DNA from 4 places in the Sphingobacterium lactis genome. Region 2 is predicted to be linked to each of the others. Evidence: riboswitches for the same ligand, from Rfam matches in the RefSeq annotation. Region 2 holds a riboswitch; each other region holds the start of a gene.

Region 1 (5,653 bases), 1.8 Mb from region 2:
TATAAATGCCATAAGCATGGGAAGCTACGATGGCCAGTTTGAATTTCGGATCGAATCCACCCACGTCCAACGTTGGATCAGTTTCGGCAAAACCTAGATCCTGAGCTTTCTTCAATGCGACATCATAGTTCTGGTTCTCGTTGAAGATCTTGGAAAGGATATAGTTGGAAGAACCGTTGAAAATGCCGCTTACCGAATGCAGGAGTTCGTTATCGTAGTATTCCTCCAGGTTACGGATGATCGGAATACTGCCGCATACCGCACCTTCGTACAATAGGGATGTACCGTGTTGGTTCTGGATGTTGATGAGCTCCTCCAGGTGCGTCGCAATCATTTTCTTGTTCGCGGAAACCACATTCTTGCCGGAAGTCAGTGCTCGCTTAGTGATCTCAAATGCCGCTTCGGCATCGTCAATAAGTTCCACAACGGTATTGATTTCTGGATCGTCCAGAATCGCGTTGGGATCCGTGGTGAACAGCTCTGCAGGGAGTGTCCTTTTCTTGTCGGCATTCTTAATGACAAATTTCTTTATTTCCAGGTTGAGGTTCTTTGTTTTTATGATATCGTATAAACCTTGTCCCACCACACCAAATCCAAACATCCCGATGGTAAGTTTCTTACTCATTATTGCTTTATTAAATTTAATTGATTTTCTGTGCTTGTGTTATGTCTTTCCAGGAAGTCCCCGATCACGCCGGTCAATGTCTTCGTTTCGATCAGGAAGCCATCATGTCCAAAGAAAGAGTGGAGTTCGTAGTATTCCGCATTTGGAATATGCTGTGCGATGAATTCCTGTTCCTGCGGCGGGAACAGTACATCCGAAGGGATGCCGACCACCAAGGTGTTAATCCCCTTGATGTTTGCAAGTACCTGCTCCACCTGGCCTCTCCCGCGGCCCAGGTGATGGCTATCCATCGCTTTGGTCAAGTACCAATAGCTGAACGCATTGAAACGCTTCACCAGTTTATCCCCTTGATAGGACTGGTAGGAGGATGCCTTGTAAGCATCCGTTTTCTCCGGATCCGATTCTACCTGCGTCGTCCCGTAGGCATTGTACGTCCGGTAGGAAAGCAAGGCCATACTGCGGGCCGCTTTCAATCCATTTTGCCCCCCGTCAGCTCTTTTCTCCTGAAAGGAGGCATCAGCTGCAATAGCTAACCGTTGGCTTTCGTTGAATGCAATCCCCCATGGCGAAAAGAAAGCATTCGTGCCGATAGCAATTAGATTATGGATTTTTATCGTGTTGGCGGCTGCCCATTCCAAGGATTGCTGGCCCCCAAGGGAACCTCCAATTAGCGTGTTGATGGAAGTTACGCCCAAATGATCTGCCAATAGCTGGTGTGCCGCAACAATATCGCGGATGGTAAAGGCCGGAAAGTCCAAATAATAAGGGGTGTTCGTCTCCGGATTGACCGACAATGGATTGGTTGTTCCGTAATGGGAACCCAGGACATTGGCGCAGACTATAAAATAGTCCTTATCGTTGAAGAGTTCACCCTCACCAAAAAGTCCCGGCCACCAATCGAAGACATCCGAATTGGCTGTCAATGCGTGGCAGACCCATATCACATTGGATTTATCGGCGTTCATTTCACCATAGGAGTGGTAGGCAATCTGCAGCTGGGGCAGCGTCTTGCCATTTTCCAGGGTGAATTCACCGGCATATTCAAAAGTTTTTGCACTCATTCTTCTATCTTCCTCCAAAAATTATAAGGGCAAAACCTATTTTATCTTTTCAAAAGCCTGTGTCAAATCGGCTTTGATATCGTCTATATGTTCAATACCTACGGATAGGCGCAACTGTCCTGGCGCAACGCCTGCTTTACGCTGATCTTCGGCACTCAATTGCTGGTGCGTGGTAGCTGCAGGGTGGATTATCAAGGATTTGGCATCTCCGACATTCGCCAAATGGGAAATCAATTCCAAGGAATCGATAAACTCATTGGCTTTTTCAACACCGCCTTTCACGGTGAAGGAAAGCACTGCGCCGTAACCATTCTTCAGGTATTTCTGTGCATTCTGATGGTATGGGTGGCTTTTCAATCCAGGATAGCTCACTTGTTCCACTTGTGGATGTGCTTCCAACCATTGGGCAATCTCCAGCGTGTTGTCGACATGGCGCTGAACACGAAGGGAAAGGGTTTCCAATCCCTGAACCAACAGGAAGGAGTTAAAAGGCGATAGGGCAGGGCCAAAATCGCGAAGCCCTTCAACCCGCGCACGGATAGCGAATTGGATATTGCCGAAAGGACCATTCTCGCCGAATACATCCGAGAATACCAAGCCATGGTACCCTTCGGAAGGTTCTGAGAACTGTTTGAATTTACCGTTGCCCCAGTTGTAGTTTCCACCGTCGATGATCACACCACCGATGCTGGTACCATGACCACCGATCCATTTCGTTGCCGACTCCACGACAACATTGGCTCCATGCTCCAATGGTTTGAAGAGGTAACCGCCCGCGCCGAAGGTATTGTCGACGATCAAAGGCAGGTCATGTTTCTTTGCAACGGAAGCAATCCGGTCAAAATCTGGAATGTTGTAGCTCGGATTACCGATCGTTTCTACATAGATTGCTTTGGTCTTGTCATCGATCAACGCTTCGATCTTATCCGCATCCGTATCTTCTGCAAATCGCGCTTCAATGCCAAGGCGCTTAAAGGATACCTTGAATTGATTGTAGGTACCACCGTACAGATTGGCTCCGGAAACGAAGTTGTCACCCGCCTCCAAAATGTTGGTCAAGGCAATGAATTGTGCAGCCTGACCGGAAGCGACTGCGACAGCAGCAACACCACCTTCAAGGGCAGCAATGCGTTTCTCAAAAACGTCTGTCGTGGGATTCATGATCCGGGTATAGATATTTCCGAATTGCTTCAGTGCAAACAGGTTTGCGCCGTGTTCCGCATTCTCGAAAACGTAAGATGATGTCTGGTATATTGGCAATGCGCGTGAACCGGTAGTTGGATCAACTTCCTGGCCTGCGTGCACTTGTAAAGTTTCGAATTTTAGGTTTTTATTATCTGCCATGTTATGCTATTATTAGTCTTGTTAAAAAATTGATGGATGAACGGTATTGTGGGATGGTGGTCGTCATGGAAAAAGCAGTGTAAGATATGCACATTGCATACCATAGCCTACTCGACGACTAGCGCATTCGCGCCATACCGCCACAACAAGCCGTATGAAAAGAGGGTGTCCCCGTCGGTTTTCCAACGGTATACGAAAATTCTAGAGTAGTCAATTTTGAAATCATAGTCTATTTTCATTTATATGCTCCTAAGCCTTATTGCCTCGGACAGGATTTGGCACCTTTTCAATCCTATTGAAGGTTGCCAGTGGGTCATTGAGCCAGTCTCTCGCCACTTCTTTATAAATCAAGACCATTCTTTTGGAAGGGTTTGATTAGATGTACTACTATTGAAGTACCCCGCAAATATAGGATACCAAATTTAATTTTGCAATTTTTTTCAAAAGAAAAGCGCTTCAATGTCCATTTCCAGCTCAGAAACAAGGCATTGAAGCGCTAGTTATGTAAATTATTATTTTTAGAATGAGGAGTTTTTCGAATCCCGCATCTGAATGATCTGATCGACCACATATCGGGTATTTCCACGCCACGGCAACACACCATTGTATTCTTTATAGTGCAGATCAAATACCTTTCCGCTATTTAAGGACAAAATTTGGTAGATGGAGTCGTTTTCAATGGAGAATTCAAACTCGTTGTTGGAAATGCCACCGCCGGCAGCTTGCGAACGGATACCTTCCTGGATTAGCTTACCTTCGTAGGTTTTGAAGAGTTTCCCCTTTTTTACGCTGTAATTCAAAACGCCAGACTTGACGCCGTCACCGAAAACAAAATAATATTTCCAGTAGAATGCACCTGCAAGGATCAAGAATAGCACAAGTAAGAACCATCCAAAAAACTTCTTCGCACCTGAGGCGAATTTATTCGGTTGCTGCGGTTGGTTAGATTTTTCCATTTTTATAATTTCATTTATGTGTTATCTGCAAAAAGAATACCTAAAATTATAAAAAAAGGTTGACCCTTAGTTAGGTCAACCTGTGATATTTTTAGCCTAGTAGCTGAATTTCGGCATTGATGGCATCCTGCGTAGCTTTTCCGACTGGAACCAATGGTAAGCGAAGATGGTCTTCACCCAATCCTTTCTGCTTCATGATATACTTGACACCGGCAGGGTTTCCTTCGATAAAGCAAAGGTCAATAGCCTTGAGCAGCTCCAGATGGATGGATCGTGCTTCGGTAAAATTTCCTTCCTGGCACAGGTGCGACAATGCGGAAACCTTATTCGGATAGGCATTTGCCACGACAGAGATAATTCCAGCGGCACCCATGGCCATCATCGGTAGGGTAATCGGGTCATCTCCGGAAATCAACAGGAAGTCCTCAGGCTTGTCCCGTAAAATCTCGCTGAATTGAGCAAAGCTTCCCGATGCTTCTTTCGTTGCTACGATGTTTTTAAAATCCTTCGCCAAGCGGATCGTCGTAGCCGGCAAAATATTGCTGCCTGTACGGCCTGGTACATTGTACAGGATGATAGGTAGCTTGGAGGCTTCCGCAATGGCCTTGTAATGTTGGTAGATACCTTCCTGTGTAGGCTTGTTGTAATAAGGGGATACACTCAGGATAGCCACATAATCCAAGACATCAAATGCCTTGATCTGCTCCACGATCTCCTGGGTATGGTTGCCACCGATTCCTGCAACCAAAGGTACACGCTTATTGACATGCTTCGAAGTAAATGCCCAAACCTGCTTTCGCTCAGCAGCCGATAGGGTAGCGGTCTCACCCGTTGTTCCCAAGGAAACCAGGTAATCCATGCCACCTTCAATTTGGTAATCAATTAATCTTCCCAATGTGTCATAATCTACTGTGCCATCTGCATTGAATGGAGTTACCAAAGCAACGCCAGCACCTTGAAGCTCGTTCATTATATTCTGTTTTAATTACGTGTGTTCTTTATTTGTTTATCATGGACAGGAGCTCGCTCTCCGAAATAATCGGAACCTGTAGCTTCTCCGCCTTCGCCAATTTTGACGGACCCATCTTATCACCTGCAACCAGGAAGTTCAACTTTGCGGAGATTCCGCTCAGCATCCGGCCGCCATGCGATTCGATCAATGCCGTCAATTCCTCCCGTGAATATTCCGCAAATACGCCCGAAATAAGGAAAGTCTTGCCCGATAGGCTGTCGCCAGCCAATACCACTTCTTTTTCTTCAATTGCAAATTGAAGACCCATCGCTTTCAGCTTCATCAATTCTTCCCAATGCTCCGCATCGTTCAGGTAATCGTGGATGCTCTCTGCGATCCGGAAGCCGACATCCGGTACGGAAAGGATTTCTTCCAGACTGGCGGCCTTCAGGGCCTCCAGGTTCTTGAAATGCTGCGCCAGTTTTCTGGCAACGGTTTCCCCGATGTGGCGAATGCCCAATGCAAAAAGCACTTTCTCAAATGGCTTCTGCTTGGACTGCTCAATCCCCGCTAACATATTGTCGATGGACTTCTGTCCAAAACGCTCGATGCCAACCAATTCAGCTTCCCGATCCTTTAACGTATAGAGGTCGGAAATCTTACTGATCAACCCCATTTTGAAAAAAGTCACAATGGTTTCATCACCGAGTCCCTG
Region 2 (5,653 bases):
TCGTCCACCGAACATTTTGGAAAACAACCAAATGACCAAAGCCACGGCTCCTACCACCAAAATAATTCCCCACCACATACCGGCTTTGAAGATCCCTTCGATCAGGTTACAAGAACTGAATAGCATACTTGCCAGGGCAACCCCTAAAAATCCTAATAATCTATTGTTCATAATATTTCTTTTACTGTAAAACAATATTAGCGGGTAAAAGTTTGGTTTCGTCTTTTTCAGGTAGAAAAACGCATGGGCAGGCGTATAAAAACGGAAAGTCCGAGCAGCTGCCCGGACTTTCCTATACGATTATATCACAAACGTGGCTTATTCTGCACGTAAGATTTTAGCGGCTTCCACCATGGATTCCAAAGCTGCCTTTGTTTCTGGCCAAGCACGAGTCTTCAAACCACAGTCTGGGTTCACCCATAGCTGCTCTGCAGGAACTACGGCTTTTGCTTTGCGCAATAGGTTCACCATCTCTTCGGTGCTAGGCACACGAGGGGAGTGGATGTCATATACACCAGGACCGATATCGTTCGGGTATTTAAAGTCTGCGAAAGCATCCAATAATTCCATTTGTGAACGAGAAGTCTCGATCGTGATTACGTCAGCATCCATTGCAGCGATATCTTGAATGATATCGTTGAATTCCGAGTAACACATGTGTGTGTGGATCTGCGTATCATCTTCCACATTGGAGGAAGAAACACGGAATGAACGAACCGCCCAATCCAAGTATGCCTGTTGGTCAGCTTTACGCAATGGAAGACCCTCACGGATTGCTGGCTCATCGATTTGGATGATCTTGATTCCTGCTTTTTCCAACGCTTGAACTTCATCCAAGATCGCCAAAGCGATTTGGTAAGTCGTTGTGGAACGTGGTTGGTCGTTACGTACGAATGACCATTGCAAGATTGTCACAGGACCAGTTAACATTCCTTTTACAGGACGGTTTGTCAAGGACTGTGCATATGCAGACCAACGTACGGTCATGTCTTCTGGACGGTAAACATCACCGAAGATAATCGGAGGTTTTACACAACGGGAACCGTAGGACTGTACCCAACCGTTCTGCGTAAAGGCATAACCAGCCAATTGCTCACCGAAATATTCTACCATGTCGTTACGCTCGAATTCACCGTGTACCAATACATCGATGTCCAATTCTTCCTGTAGACGGATGGTTCTTTCTGTTTCTTCAGCGATTTCCTTATCGTATTGTTCCTGAGTGATCGCACCTTTTTTCAAGTCTGCTCTCCATTTACGAACGTCTTTTGTTTGCGGGAATGAACCGATTGTTGTTGTCGCAAATCCAGGAAGGTTAAATTTCGCCTGTTGTGCTTCTTTACGTGCATTGAACGTAGAAGTACGTTTAGCGTCTTCATCCGTGATGTTGCTCACGCGGTTTTTCACTTCCGGTTTGTGGATCAATGGAGAAGTACGACGGCTTTCTGCAGCTTCTTTGTTCGCTTCGAAACGTTTTTGCGTTTCCGCATCAACATCACCTTCTGCCAATACAGCAAGGTCACGAACTTCCGCTAATTTCTGCTTCGCAAATGCCAACCAGTTTTTCACTTCCGCAGGAAGGGACTCTTCGTTGTTCTCATTGTCCAAATCGAAAGGAACGTGCAATAGGGAAGAAGATGGAGCGATCCATACACGGTCTTTACCTAATGCATCTACTGCTTGTTTGATTTTCTTCAATGAATTTTCGTAATCATTTTTCCAAATGTTACGGCCTTCAACTACCCCTAAGGAAAGGGTTAGGTTGGCAGGAACTTTCGCCAATATGGTGTCGAGTTGGTTTTCACCACGGACAAGGTCCAAGTGAAGTGCATGCACAGGAAGATTCACAGCGATATCCTCATTGTCGCGCAATGCCTCGAAGTAAGTTGCAACGATTAATTTGATGCCTTTTGCTGCAGCAGCTAATTTTTCGAATACTTCAGGGTATAAAGCTTTCGTAGCATCATCGATATCCAATGCCAAGAAAGGCTCATCGATCTGCACATATTTTGCGCCAGCATCAGCAAGCTTGCCCAAGATCTCTTCGTAAACCGGTAATAGTTTGTCGATAAGATCGATACGGTTGAAGCCAGCTTCTTTTTCCTTACCCAACAAAAGGTAAGTGATCGGGCCGATCAAAACAGGTTTTGTCTCGATACCCAATTTTTTTGCTTCGTTGTATTCGTTCAAGAATTTCTCGGAAGTCAATTTGAATTCCTGATCCTTCACGAATTCAGGAACGATATAGTGGTAGTTCGTATCAAACCACTTGGTCATTTCCATCGCTGTCACATCGACACCGCCTTCTTGGAAACCACGAGCCATCGCAAAGTACAGATCCAAGTTGTACTGACGGTCGATTTTGTTCAATAGGGAATTGTAACGCGCAGGGATAGCGCCTACAGTTAATGATAAGTCAAGAACTTGGTCATAGAAAGAAAAATCGTTGGAAGGGATTAATTCGATGCCGTTCTCTTTTTGAGTGTTCCAATTGCTTTCACGGATTTTAAGTCCTGCTTGCAATAATTCTTCCGCGCTGATCTTTTTCGCCCAGTAAGCCTCATTAGCTTTTTTCAATTCACGGAAGGCGCCCACACGTGGGTAACCTAAATTGTTTGTTAATAGCATATAGTTCTACTAAATTAAATGTTCAATATGTCTTTTTTGCTAAGAGAAGGCTACTAAGGACTCATGTAACCAGCTTATCGTTCCTTTATCAGGTAGAATGTAGCACCTTGTCAAGTGACAGGTTGCTAAGGCTTCATTGGGTCTAGTCCCTCTGCCTTTCTCTATAAGCGGTGGCTAAGTTAGGGAGAAGATTTTATATATGCAAATTAGATTTGAGATGTGAGATATGAGATGTGAGATAGAAAGGGTCCTTTAGATTTGAGATGCTAGATTTGAGATATGTGATAGGAAGGTTGTAGATATGTTTTTTATGATTTTTTAAAGTTTTGCGAATTAAAATTTAAAAAAAATAAATGGGTAACGGAAATTTCCGTTACCCATATAAATATCTCAACTCTTATATCTCAGATCTGGCCACCACATATCACCCTCACTGTCACATATCTCATATCTCAAATCTCTCATCTATCTCTCGTATCGGGCCACCACATATCACCCTCACTGTCTCAAATCTCACATCTCAAATCTAACATCTAACTCTCATATCTCACATCTCAAATCTCATATCTGGCCACCACATTACATGTGGTGGCCAAACTAGCTGACCAACAACTTATATCCCTTGCCATGTACATTGACGATTTCCACGTTGGGATCTTCCTTCAGGTATTTTCTCAATTTGCTGAGGAATACGTCCATACTGCGGCCGGTGAAGTAGTTGTCGTCGTGCCAGATTTTGATCAGGGCTTCCTCACGTGTCAGGACATCGTTTTTCTTGAGGCATAGCAGGCGCAACAGCTCGGCTTCCTTCGTGGAGAGCTTTTGCTGCTGTCCTTTGTAGGAAATGATCTGGCTGGTGTAGTCAAAGAAGTAGTCGCCGATTTCAAATTTGTCGGACACTTCTTCCTCCTTGTCCTTGGCCGCTCTTTTCAGGAGTGCGTTAATGCGGAGCAGGAGTTCTTCCACGCGGAAAGGCTTGGTGATGTAATCATCGCCACCCAGCTCGAAAGCCTGCGTTTTATCTTCCATCATGCCCTTTGCGGTAGCATAGATGATGGGGATGGTCTGATTGATCTTCCGGATGTCCTTACCCAGGGAGAAACCATCCTTTTTGGGCATCATGATATCCAGGATGCACAAATCGAATTCATCCTTGCGGAATGCATCCATTGCTTCTTGACCATCGACACAAAGTACGACGTCAAATTTCCCTTTCAGCTCCAGGTAATCCTTTAACAATTCGCCTAGGTTCGGGTCGTCTTCCGCTAATAATATCTTTTGATTCATATGTGTCCTTTATAATAATGATTATGCAACTTCCTTTGATGCATTCTTCAAAGGTAAAGTTACTTCAAATTGTGTGCCTTTATCTTTTTCGCTCTTTACGGTAATCTTGCCGTTGAGGCGTCTAATAATATCGTTGACATAACTTAATCCCAGTCCGAAACCCTTTACATTGTGGATGTTTCCCGTCGGGATGCGGTAGAATTGGTCGAAAATCTTCTCCGCCTGATCCTTAGTCATGCCCATGCCCTTGTCGGCCACGGAGATGACGATCTGGTTCCCCCGATTAAATGTACGGAAAGTAATTTCGGGTTTATCCTTGGCGTACTTAATGGCGTTGTCCACCAGATTGAACATGACGTTGGAGAGGTGGAGTTCGTCGCCGATCACCAGGTCATTGGTCGCCTCCAAGTTAACATTCAGGATACCATCCGCCTTCTCCAATTGCAGGCGCATACTTTCCAGTACAGCGTGCGCAATGGTATTGATATGGACGTTCACCCGTTCGATCTTGAGGTTTTCCTTTTCGAGGCGGGCAATATTCAAAACGCGCTCGATATGGGAGCCTAGGCGCACGTTCTCATCATAGATGATATTTGCCAATTTGCTGACGCGCTTGCCGTCGGCTGATATTTCCGGATCCTTTAGGGATTCGCTGGCGATCATGATGGTGGCCACTGGTGTTTTGAACTCGTGGGTCATGTTGTTGATGAAGTCGGTCTTCATCTCCGAGATTTTTTTCTGCTTAAAGATAATGCTCAGGGTATAGGCAAAACATCCGATCAATAGCGCCAATAGTGCTAGGATGGTCGGGAACAGCCAATAGCCCATGGTTTCCGCAATGATTCCCCCTTTGTTGGGAAAATAGATGCTCAGCTCACCGGGGGATTGGCCTTGGTCACCCTGGAAAAGTCGTGCCGTATAGAGCGTCGGGTTCTTTACTTCTTTGAGATCCTCCTCGCCAAATTGATAGACTCCCTGGAATACCGCAGGGCTGCTCTTTGAATCTTTGATCTCCATCACGAAGGATGAGTTGACACCGCGTTCGTTAAGTTCCTTGGCGAGCAGTTTCAGGGAGTAGGGACCATTGATCCGTTCGGCCAGTGGGCGTTTCGCCAATTCCATTCCACGTGCAACATCAGCAACAACGGAGCTCTTTTTGCCACCGAGGATAGCGATGCTGTCAAATAGGGTATGGGCTCCACCAAGTTTCTGGGTCCGCAATTTCTGGAGCTTTCCTTCCAACTCCGTAGCTTTGGACAGGATGCGTTTATTGACTTCCGGCGGTAGGGTACTGATCTTAAAATCAGCGGCCACCACGGAGTTGACCGGGAATATCGGAATCAGGAAACGGGTACTGTCGTCTTTTGCCGGAACCGGCTTAAGCGCACGGGTGGCTTCAATATTGGTAAATTCCGCAATGGTATTGTCCGGCGTGAATTCCTGCTGCAGGGTCACACGGACCAAGTGCCGATATTCTTTCCGACGGATGTACGTTTCGAAAAATTCATTGTTGATCTCCACGGCAGGAAACTGCTGATTCAGCTGCGTCCGCAGGGAGTTGAAATTCTGGGTGTGCAGAAAGGCCAAGCGTTGTAGGATCTTGATGCTGTCCTGGTATTGCAGCTGTAGCGCCAGTAATTTCTCGTTCTTCTGCAGGCGCTCTTGGTCTGCCCGAAATTTCTTCTGGTTTTCACGCTCCTGCTGCCGAGCGAAATCATAGATCTCCTTGCGTTCGATC
Region 3 (5,653 bases), 780 kb from region 2:
AAACATTACGATAAGATCGAAAAGCAACTTGGCGTTGATTCCGAGGAGCTGAAAGAAATTGTCAACGAAATATTGAAGCTGAATCCCAAACCTGGCGATTCGGGTGCCGTTGCGGGCAAGCAATTGCAGATCATCCCGGATTTCCATATCAGCAACAACGACGGCGTGCTGCACCTGACCCTCAACGGCAGGAACGCACCGGAGCTCCGCGTTTCCAGATCGTATCAGGAGATGTTCGAGCATTATGAAAAAGCCGAAAAGAACGACAAGAAGATGCGCGAAGCCGTACAGTTCGTGAAACAGAAACTGGATTCGGCAAAATGGTTCATCGACGCCATCAAGCAGCGTCAGCAGACGCTTTTGAAGACCATGAATGCCATCATGGAATACCAATACGACTACTTCCTGACCGGTGACGACCGCATGTTGAAACCGATGATCCTAAAGGATATTGCCGATAAGATCGAAATGGATATCTCTACGGTATCGCGTGTGGCCAATTCAAAATACGTACAGACCGAATTCGGCACGTTCCTACTGAAATCGTTCTTCTCGGAAGCCATCCAGACGGAATCCGGAGAGGAAGTTTCCAACAAGGAGGTGAAGAAGATCCTAGAGGAATGTATCGCCAACGAAGACAAGAGAAAACCGCTTGCCGACGAAAAACTGACCGAAATTCTGAAGGAAAAGGGTTATTCCATCGCCCGCCGGACCGTTGCCAAATACCGAGAGGCCATGAATATTCCGGTAGCCAGACTTCGGAAAGAACTATAAGATCAGCTAGGATGCCGGAAGCGGCTATTTAGCTTGAGGTTAATAAAAAGATTGTTCCGGGGTTCGAGGATAAAGCAATGCTATGTTGCTTTATCCTCGAACCCCGGTTTTTTTGTGGAAGTTTTGAAGGTTTCCATGGTGGTTCGGTATCCAGCACAGTGCAAATATCAATAAATGCTATGCTGGCTTCCTACCTAACGAAATAAATCTTTCCAGGGTACTTCCCTGCCCCTCTTTATCCCTCGCTTTCAAAATCCCTGAGAATTCACAAAACCACTGACCAAAAGTACCAAATAAATGTTTATCACCTTTTTTTTCATTTCTACTAAAAATTCTATTAAAACACTTATTATCAATTTTTTACATAAAATTATAAGCCAAATAGCCCAAAAAATTGCTTGGACCTTGTTCGAGGTGAGAGCGTGGTGAGAGCGTACTGAGAACGAGGTGAGAGCGTGTCTATAGACACGGTCCCACCTCGTATGCAATACGGACGCACCACGGACGCACCTCAGACAAGGTCCACACCTATCCCAAGCGACAATAATTCGCTCATTAGGATTTGGAAATTGGCAAATGGGAACGAACAAACTGTGCGAACTGCATAAGGTGAGAGCGTGGTGTCGATATGACTTTACTAAGAAGACACCTGGATTCTAGAAGATTTTACAAAATGATGGAGGAAGGGTGAATGTGGACATCGCTGAACTGAATATACGCAATAAGTTTTTGCTATTCAAATCTTTAAACGTTTAAATTTCACCTGGATATGCAGGCTAATTTTTATTTTTTTTGAAATATTTTTGGAATTAAAAAATAATCCACTAAGTTTGTAGAGTATTCAGAATTGCACAGGCAATACCAACCGAGTGAAGACACCGCGGTGGTAAACCAATACGGGCGACAAGCCAAAAACAACGTACTATAATCAAGCAAATTATTATTCTGAATGCAATGATGGTTAAACTTTTTAAACATGTATTGTATGTCGAACACAAAACCCCTACAACAGCACCTTTTGGAGCAGTTTACGCACTACTCCACCAACGAACTCGTGGTATTGAACAATGATCTGGTCAAGTCCAACTGGGGCACCAGTAAAACGGCATTCCGAACCGCATTGATCAATGCGCTTTCCAGTCGCGGCATCGATCTTTCGGCCATTATCAGCACAGAAGATGGATTTACGCAGATCCATCAGGTGGCCGTAAAACTGCACGAAAACAAATTAATCCCCATATGCTAATGTAAAAATCCCTGCCGATGACATGATTCGACAGGGATTTTCATTTAAACTGTGGTGCGGATCTAAAAGCTAAGATTTAATTTCCGCCACTCCCCTTTTCCACGGCATATAGCGCAAATGTGCCGAGCCAATGCGTTCCCATATAATCGTCCTTGGCATGGAGGTTTCCAATGGAAAAGCGAAAATGCGTATTGGCGATATCCTTGAGGTGCGCAAGCGCAGGGTCTGTTCCGGCTATTCCGTAAAGACAAGCGGCACGGCTATAGTTCAATCCATCCAGATGCACCAATTTACCATCAGTGCGATCCTTTACAATGGCAGGTTCCAAAGCAAAATCCGCTTTATACAATGCTGGCATAAATGCCTTCAACCACTGCTGGTACGCATCTTTATCATAGACCATCCGCATCAGGTTTGCTTCTTCCAAACAAGGGGATAGAAAATCATATCCACTCGGTTCGTAAGCCAGGTCACAGCCCTTGTCCTTTTCGAAAAGCCGAATGGCATTTTCCTTGATGGTCGATGCAAAGGCGGTATCTCCCACTGCATTCGCATATTCTAGGGAAAGCATCAGGCTGAAAGCCGAGTTATCATGCTGTCCAGCACGGATGGGATAGACCAGTTTGGGTAAGTAGCTGGTATAGCGATCCACCAACAGCGTGACCAAGGGTTGCAAGGCAGATGCCCAACGGGACGCATCGGGGTCCTGCCATTGCTGCAGCTCCTCCTGTAATTTAAAGAGCCAAGCCCAACCGTAGGTACGCTCGAAGCTCAGGTTGTTCTCATCCTGGAAAAAGGCCATTTCCTGTGCCACGTTTTCCGGCGTAATGTGCCGATTGAGTACGTCGCGAATCCGACCAGCACTGTCCACTGCTGGATATTTCTGCATCAATTTGACAATGGACCAGTATCCGTGCACAGAGGAGTGCCAATCATAGCAGCCATAAAAAACAGGTCGCAGTGTTTTGGGTGTCTTCAGATCTGCAGCACTCCCCAACGTTTGCCCGAGCTTATTCGGGTACTCCACTTCCAAGCAGTGCGTAGGTAAGGAAAATATCGTTTCGGCAAGTTCAACCGTTAAAGTTGGTGGTTCAGTTTCGGGTGCCTGTACGGTTTTCTGTTCACGGTTACAGCCCATGACACATAAAGCACCGACAAACCCGAAAAGCAAGAATGATTTTTTCATATCTTCGATTTATTGGCAAAATATTTGAGTTCTAAAATAACATTTATAAACTAAAAAAGCATAACACATGAATATCACAGATTTAATCTCTGGCAGCGTTGGATCGCAAGCAATTGAGGGCATTTCCCAAAAATTAGGCGTAGACAAAAATCAAGCACAATATGTAGTTGCAGCAGCTGTTCCGTTAATGATGTCGGCGTTGAACTACAACGCACAAAAAAGTCCCGAAAGAGCAGAAGGCATCCAACAAGCGTTGAGCTCCAAGCACAATGGTGGTATTTTCGATAACCTTGCCGGTCTGTTCAACGATGGTCCTACGGAAGATGAAGATAAAATGGTGAACCATATTTTCGGAAAGAATACGGACACGGTAAAGGAATCCCTATCAGAAAAATCGGGAATCAGCATCGGTAAAATCGGTGGTATCTTAGCACTTTTGGCACCGTTGGTAATGGGTTACTTGGGTAAGCAGCGCCAATCGCAGGAATCTTCAGGTTCCGGTGGTGGCTTGGGCGACCTGTTAGGTAGTATCTTGGGCGGTGGCAACAGCAATACAGCCGGACAAGGCGGTGGCTTAGGTGACATCATCGGTTCGGTTCTTGGTGGCGGAGCTTCCCAGAATAGCCAGCCGGCAGGAAACCAGCAAACCAATACCGGTGGTCTTGGCGATTTGGTTGGTGATTTCTTCAACCAAAAGAACGACAAGAACGCTAAAGGAAGTATCCTAGACAGCCTTGCAGGCATGTTCGGTAAATAAGAAACAAAAAAAATACGATTAAGGCAATCTTTGGAAAAAGGTTGCCTTTTTCTTTGTCCCGTTCCTTCCTTATATTTACAGCATGCAATCTCAAATTAGCTTTAAGAACGACTACAGCGAAGGTGCCCATCTTGAAATCCTAAACCTGCTCACGCAGACCAATCTCCAACAGGAACCCGGTTACGGTGATGATACGTGGAGCCTGGAAGCCAAGGACATGATCCGCGCGCAGATCGGTAATCCCGACGCAGAAGTCTATTTTGTATCGGGCGGGACGCAGGCCAATCTGCTGGTGATCAGCCACCTCCTGAAGTCCTACGAATCGGTTATTGCGGCCGATACCGGACACATCCAGGTGCATGAAACCGGAGCGATTGAAAATTGCGGACATAAGATCAATCTGGTCCCCCATGCCATGGGCAAGATTGACGTTACAGGGATTGACAAGGTGATCAAAGCCCATACGGACCATCATATGGTGAAACCGGCCATGGTCTACCTTAGCCAGAGCACAGAATTGGGGAGTATCTATAATCGTGCTGAACTAGAGGAAATTTCCAACTACTGTCGAGCGAACAACCTCAAACTGTTTATAGATGGTGCCCGTCTGGCGGTCGCACTGACTTCATCCGAAGCAGATCTTACCTTACCGGAATTTGCCGAACTTTGCGATGTATTCTACATCGGCGCCACCAAAAATGGCGGTCTTCTTGGGGAGGCCATCGTTTTCAATAATGCCTGTGATGCGGCAGGATTTCCGTACTACCTCAAGCAAAAGGGAGCTTTAATGGCCAAAGGTAGGCTCTTGGGCATTCAATTCCATGCCTTGTTTCACGATGGGCTATATTTTGAATTGGCCAAGCACGCCAATGCCATGGCGCGTAAGTTGGCCGAAGGGATTGCTGCAGCAGGTTATGGGTTTGCCCTAACCCCTGAAAGCAATCAGCTCTTCCCTATCCTACCGCTCCAGGTGATAACAGCATTGAACGAACAGTTTGCGTTCTATACCTGGGAAAAGCTGGATGATGAAAAAGCCGTTGTCCGTCTGGTATGTTCCTGGGCAACAAAAGAAGCGGATGTCGATTCTTTTATCGACGCCCTCAATCACCGTTAGGTACGCTAAGTTGCAAATCCAACGGCTTAAAAACTACCTCTCGGGAGGTAATAGATGGTGGTATCCACACGATTGTTCCAAGGTGCCAAATCCATAGTAAAACCCGGTCTAAGATTCTCCGGATGACTTTTGTAGGTATACCGACCCCAGACAAATTCAATGGGGTATTTTTTCTCCTTATAGGAGATGGTGCCAAAAAATCGCGGTGTAGAACTGCCTGAAACGCCATTTGTATAATTGACAGCTTTTTCAAAATAGATCGTAGCACCGGCAGGAATGGAATCCTTCAGTTTCGTAAGGGGTATATCTGCTCCAGTCTCAGATTCCAGTACTTGGAAATAGTATTGGTTCGTATCCGACATCGCATAGGTATAATTCGATTTTGTCGGCTCCATTAGTTCAAAGATATGCACCGGACGCAAAGTAACCAGCTCTCTTTTCAGCGACTCCTTATAGGGCGTAATCCTTTCCAAGCTGGTCGTTTTGGTCTTCAGCGTCAGGTAAAGCATTAAAATAAAGAGCACAATACCTATTCCAATGGCCAGTAAAATCCATATAATTAATTTCTTCGGTGTC
Region 4 (5,653 bases), 120 kb from region 2:
ATTTCACACGATTGCCTGGTTTTCGGAAGACTATCCCCTTCCCTTTGGTCCGTATATCGGAAATGGGCTTCCGGGGTTGGTGGTCCTCCTGGAGAATGATTATTACAGCATCCAAGTTAAGGAAATCAAAAAACAGGCGATTCCAGCGAAGGTGGTGAAATCTATGGCAGCTTTTCCAGCAAAACAAGGTATTTCTTTGCAAGAATATTATAAGGAGGTAAAACCCTTGTTGAAAACCATGAGTCAGGAAAATATCATAAACTAAGTGCGGCAATTCCTAGCATATTTTTACCGAATCACCTGGTTGGTTCTTTTTCCTGTTATGAGTTTTGCGCAAGTGCAGTTCACTGTTGTCGATTCGCAGCGGAAACCTATTCAAGGTGCGATTGTCAGTATCCACGATTTGGCGGATGAGGTGACTTTTGCACATACCACCTCCGATCAAGCCGGCAAAGTCATGCTGAAGGAAACGACATTTCCATTTTTGCTGAAGGTAAGATCCATGTCTTACAAGCCCTACAGCGCGAAAATTACGACAAAAGTGGATATCCAAGAATACGTAGTACTTTCCGAAAGTGCCATAGCGATTGAAGAAGTAGTAGCCGATATGAACAAAGGGTTTGCTTCACTTCGCAACGATACCATCAAGTTTAACCTAAACGCTTTAAACTTGGCTGGTAGTGATAACCTCAAAGAAATTTTAAATCGAATCCCAGGATTTCGAGTCGATGAAAACTACAAAATAACCCATGCTGGCCAGGAAATCAATAAAATCCTCGTAAATGGTAAGGAAGCGTTTGAATTCCAGAACAAGATTGCATTGGATAATATTGAAAACGCAATGCTGGATGGGTTGAGTGTCATCAATGATTACCGAGACCCTTTCCAGGTAAACCTTGAAGAAGGAAAAACAGACAAGGTCATAAATCTTACCTTGAAAGAAGACTTTTCCAATATCATAAAAGGGAATATAGAATTAATGGGCGGTTATAAGCATAAGTTTAAGATTAAACCATTCCTCTTCTATTTCAGCGAAGGGCTTGCTGTATTTTCCTTAAATAATTTGAATAATATGTATGATAAAGATTGGAGCAGCGAAGATTATTCCGGAGGTCTCCAATCCTACAATTTGGGCTCCCGCTATTTTCGCGATGCGAACCGGAGTACGTTTTATGCGAAAGATCTAACCCTAAATCGGGAATTAAGTTTTCTGAATTCGACAACTGTAAAACGGACGACTGATCAATATACCTTTCAGGCAGTCATTAATTACAATGTACTTTCCTCGTTAAAATTTTCAGAAACCAATACACGCTATTTGGGCAACTCGCTCTACGATAGGCTCAATACGGATAGCTTGAAGGCCAGCATGTTCAGTTACATGCTTAATTTTAAGCATAAGCTATTCAAAACATCCATTTTGGAACTTAGTTCGTCCAATTATAGCGACAAGCTTATTCGGGATGACCGTTTTAATGCTACATATCACCAAGAGCAGCGGTCTTTTTTTGTAGAAGAACGTGCTACTCAAGGCAGCACCATATACGCCCATAAAATCAATCTGGATTCCAAAATTAGCAACAAGATTGCTTGGTCCACTAGTTACAGTCTGAAAACGGAAAACAGTGGTGATCTTTGGGTGTTGCAAAACAGTAATGGTATAGCGGATTCTCCAATTCTTCATCCTGAGAATGACATAAAATTGAAAAACAAGGAGCATACCATTAATTCCAGCCTACATTACAATTTTGCCAAAGGAATGAGTGGAAGTGTGGGCCTTGCCTATTTCAGGACACTCGACAAAGTTGACCGTTATCTCCTGCAATTCAAGAGCAACAGGTTAAGTCCTGAGGTTGAGGTGCATATTAAAACTAAATTCGTCAACGTAGAGGCAAATCTTAATTATAACCGACTCCACCGTTACCTCGCGGAACAGACGAAAAAGGTAAATTATTTCGCAGGAAATCTAAATGCCGACATTTTCCTAGATAACTATAAGAAGAATAAAATCAGAATTTCACTGGATAAGTCAGCACTTTTTGCGCCGATTACAGCAGCACTACCCTATAATGTAGACCGTTATGACCACGTCCTATTCGGTCAAAGTGACCTGTTTTTTGAAAATTTCGATCGTATCGCTGGTAGAATTGCCTATGTGTACGACCTGCCATTCAAAGGTGAATCTTTCCAACTGGCAGTCTTTGGTAATTCCAGTTCGAACACGATCATCCAAACCCTGAATAAAGAAAACAATAGATTCTGGACCTACCAACGCGTGAAGGGTCTTAAACGATATGGTGGCGATGTCTATTACAGTCATAACATGCTTAAGAATAGCTACCCACTTAAGGTTGATGTTTCCTACCGCATAACCCGAGACTCCTATTTTCAATTCCTAGCAAATGAAGAGGTGCCCATTGTGCAAGACAATCATATCATCCAAGCTTGTGTCAATTCTTTTTCAGAAAATCGGATAAATGGGATGTTGAAGATATCCACTGAGATTACAAGCATCAATTACAATGATTCTGAAACCTCAAAACAGGAAAATTACAGTCTTTTGTTCGGTCCACGCTATAACCATAAGAAATTAGTGATAAAAACATTCCTTAAGTACAGTTTCATCAAAGATAGGCAGCAAAGCAATTCCTTTTTGGATATGAACCTTTCAACGCGCTATAGCTTATCCGATAAGCTTGAACTCTTGTTGGAGGCAGACAACTTTTTGCAAAATTTAGGATTGAAATCTGCCGATCCCTTGGGTTTGGTAGATAACCAACAAGGAATGGAATACTTCCAGTCGTATAAAAATCTAGTAGGCTATACGACATTGGGCTTTCGGTACAAATTCTAAACATACAAAATCCCTACTGACATCAGCAGGGCTTTGGTATTATACAGGTATTTCTTCAATTTCCGTTACACCAATTTTTCGACGATTTTCCGTGTCGGTCCAGGGTTACTCATGGTATAGAAATGCAATACCGGTGCACCAAATTCGATCAATTCCTTACACTGCTGTACCAACCACTCCTCACCTACTTGGCGAACATCTGCATTGGTTTTGCAGGATTCCACGGCATCACTCAAATCCTCTGGAATATCCAGATGGAAGATCCGTGGTAGGGTAATCAATTGCTTTTTGGTCGTCAATGGTTTTAATCCCGGGATAATAGGTACATGGATATCATTTTCACGGCATTTCGTTACGAATTCCTTGTATTTTTCCACGTTAAAGAACATCTGGGTTACGATAAATTCGGCTCCCATTTCCACTTTTTTCTTCAACCATTTGAAATCGGTATTGAAGTTCGGGGATTCGAAATGCTTTTCAGGGTAACCGGCCACACCGATACAGAAGTTGGTTTTCTCGGAGGTGACGATATCCTCATGCAGGTATTGTCCGCGGTTCATATCCACGACCTGCTGTAGCAAATCCGTTGCATACGCATGCCCGCCGACGGTAGGGATAAAATCGGCGTCGCCCTTGCGTGCATCGCCACGCAATACCAAGACATTGTCGATACCCAAGAAATTCAGGTCAATGAGTGCATTTTCCGTTTCTTCCTTGGTGAAGCCTCCGCAGATCAGGTGTGGCACCGCATCCACCTTGTATTTACTCATAATCGCCGCACAGATCGCTACCGTTCCTGGGCGCTTTCTATAGGAAACACGCTCCAACAGGCCGTTCGAGTGCTGCTTATACAGGTAATCCTCTCTATGGTACGTAACATCAATGAATGGGGGCTTGAATTCCATCAGTTCATCCATTGTCTGGAATATACTTTGGATACCTTGTCCCTTCGCTGGTGGCAACAATTCAAAAGAATACAGCGTCTTCCCTTTTGCGTTCTTGATGTGATCTACAATTTTCATAAGAATATATTAAGGCTTAGAGAAAACACAGCGGTGACCGGTTCTTCAGCTTATCTTTCCTCGTTAAGGGTAGAATGTAGCACCTTGACTGGTGTCAGGTTGCTAAGGCTTCAGCGGGTCTAGTCCCTCTGCCTTTCTCTATAAGCGACGGCTAATATCGCTAATAGACCTGTAATCTCAAAATGTTAACCGAAAAAAGTAGATCGATTTTAAGCACCCGTCGCCATGGGCATAAAAAAAGGAGGTCTAAACCTCCTAATCTTCTAAGTACATATCGATCAAGCCTTCTGGCAATCGTAACACGATTACCTGCTCTTCCGGGTCAATTCCTACTATAAAATCTTCGTTCAGGGGGAACATGGCGTCTTTGCCATCAATATCTACCGTAGCGATAAATTGTTGGGGCATTTCCTGCACATGGGTAATTTCACCCAACTCGCCCTCACTCTCCTCGATTGCCAGGAAGCCGACCAAATCTTTGTAGGTAAAGTCCTCGGGATCCCGCTCCGGCATTTTATCGTTCGGCAAATACATTTTCTTGCGGACAATAGCCTGCGCCTTATCGATGTGGTCGATATCTTCAAATGTTGCGTATGCCGTACTATTTTGCTGCAGCTTAATGGCATCCACAAAATAAGGAACCAATTTCTTGTTCACCTCCAGAAAAATTAAATCCAGGTCCAGGTCCATATAATCCTCGAATTCGAAGAATAACTGTACCTCGCCTTTCAGCCCACGGGTCTTACTGATATAACCAATATAAAAGCACTGATCTATTGTCATGTTGTGTATTTGATCTGTAAAAATAAGGATTTCTTTCGGGTTGGCGGGAAAATTTACGAACTGCAACAGCTATACCCCGATTTCATGCACAAAAAAAGCCGATTCTTTTGAATCGGCCTTTTCGAATACTGTATGAAAGAATTAACCTTCAGTTTCTTCAGTGTTTTCTGCAGTATCAGCAGCTTCTTCTGCTTCTTCAGCAGCTGTTTCTTCAGCAACTGGAGCGTTTTTAGCAGCGATAGCAGCAGCTCTGTCTTCTTTTTTCTTCGCCTCAGCAGCTAAAGCAGCTTTTTTAGCTTCACCTTTAGTCTCTGCTAAGCCTGATTTTTTACCTTCGATTTGTGCGTCTTTACCTTCAGACCATTTTGTGAATAGTTCTTCAGCTTTAGCTTCATCGAAAGCACCTTTTTTCACACCACCTTGCAAGTGTTTCTTGTAAAGAACACCTTTGTAAGAAAGGATAGCGCGAACTGTGTCAGTAGGTTGTGCACCTTTGTTCACCCAGTCCAAAGATTTTTCGAAATCCAAAATGATTGTTGCTGGGTTAGTGTTTGGGTTGTAAGAACCTAAACGCTCAATGAACTTACCATCACGTGGAGCACGTGCATCTGCTACTACTACGTGGTAAAAAGGTTTTCCTTTTTTACCATGTCTCTGCAATCTGATTTTAGTTGCCATGTTTTAATGATTATTTATGTATTCAACATATCCCCCGAGCTACATGCAAGAGGGGACGCAAAGATAAAAACAAAAATCTATTATCGCAAGCCTTAATTGCAATAGGCAAAATGCCAAACCCCTGGTAGTCAACAACTCTTCTTAATCACGATTGCCCTGCAGCTGCAATTCCATGATTTATCCGATTTAATTTGAGGATTACCCCAATAATCACGATATTCAAATCTTTCAAAACCGTTCAATTTTTATGTCAAGGAAAGCTCCTTTAAAGATCGTTAAGGCCTCCGCAGGATCGGGAAAGACCTTCAGTTTGACC

Evidence for each region. A riboswitch is a leader RNA that binds a small molecule or an ion and turns the genes downstream of it on or off. The one in region 2 is predicted to bind S-adenosylmethionine.
Region 1: it holds a riboswitch for S-adenosylmethionine, as region 2 does, so the genes downstream of both, G6N79_RS15580 (O-acetylhomoserine aminocarboxypropyltransferase/cysteine synthase family protein) here and metE (5-methyltetrahydropteroyltriglutamate--homocysteine S-methyltransferase) in region 2, are expected to answer to the same signal.
Region 3: it holds a riboswitch for S-adenosylmethionine, as region 2 does, so the genes downstream of both, G6N79_RS09210 (5-oxoprolinase) here and metE (5-methyltetrahydropteroyltriglutamate--homocysteine S-methyltransferase) in region 2, are expected to answer to the same signal.
Region 4: it holds a riboswitch for S-adenosylmethionine, as region 2 does, so the genes downstream of both, G6N79_RS05280 (methylenetetrahydrofolate reductase) here and metE (5-methyltetrahydropteroyltriglutamate--homocysteine S-methyltransferase) in region 2, are expected to answer to the same signal.

Annotation. Positions count from the first base shown of each region.
Region 1 covers NZ_CP049246.1:3,554,495-3,560,147, reverse strand. The annotation lists gene G6N79_RS15590 (homoserine dehydrogenase) at 1-625, opposite strand, end outside; gene G6N79_RS15585 (homoserine O-acetyltransferase family protein) at 625-1,686, opposite strand; gene G6N79_RS15580 (O-acetylhomoserine aminocarboxypropyltransferase/cysteine synthase family protein) at 1,723-3,030, opposite strand; SAM riboswitch class I at 3,267-3,379, opposite strand; gene G6N79_RS15575 (hypothetical protein) at 3,549-3,986, opposite strand; gene dapA (4-hydroxy-tetrahydrodipicolinate synthase) at 4,078-4,956, opposite strand; gene ligA (NAD-dependent DNA ligase LigA) at 4,985-5,653, opposite strand, start outside.
Region 2 covers NZ_CP049246.1:1,326,640-1,332,292, forward strand. The annotation lists gene G6N79_RS05755 (hypothetical protein) at 1-171, opposite strand, end outside; gene metE (5-methyltetrahydropteroyltriglutamate--homocysteine S-methyltransferase) at 319-2,628, opposite strand; SAM riboswitch class I at 2,700-2,798, opposite strand; gene G6N79_RS05765 (response regulator transcription factor) at 3,226-3,915, opposite strand; gene G6N79_RS05770 (sensor histidine kinase) at 3,937-5,653, opposite strand, start outside.
Region 3 covers NZ_CP049246.1:2,102,355-2,108,007, reverse strand. The annotation lists gene rpoN (RNA polymerase factor sigma-54) at 1-774, shown strand, start outside; SAM-I-IV-variant riboswitch at 1,607-1,700, shown strand; gene G6N79_RS09210 (5-oxoprolinase) at 1,760-2,020, shown strand; gene G6N79_RS09205 (DUF2891 domain-containing protein) at 2,097-3,206, opposite strand; gene G6N79_RS09200 (DUF937 domain-containing protein) at 3,274-3,963, shown strand; gene G6N79_RS09195 (threonine aldolase family protein) at 4,046-5,077, shown strand; gene G6N79_RS09190 (hypothetical protein) at 5,104-5,653, opposite strand, start outside.
Region 4 covers NZ_CP049246.1:1,206,030-1,211,682, reverse strand. The annotation lists gene G6N79_RS05290 (GLPGLI family protein) at 1-265, shown strand, start outside; gene G6N79_RS05285 (peptidase associated/transthyretin-like domain-containing protein) at 323-2,854, shown strand; gene G6N79_RS05280 (methylenetetrahydrofolate reductase) at 2,920-3,876, opposite strand; SAM riboswitch class I at 3,924-4,023, opposite strand; gene rimM (ribosome maturation factor RimM) at 4,132-4,659, opposite strand; gene G6N79_RS05270 (30S ribosomal protein S16) at 4,801-5,337, opposite strand; gene G6N79_RS05265 (UvrD-helicase domain-containing protein) at 5,585-5,653, shown strand, end outside.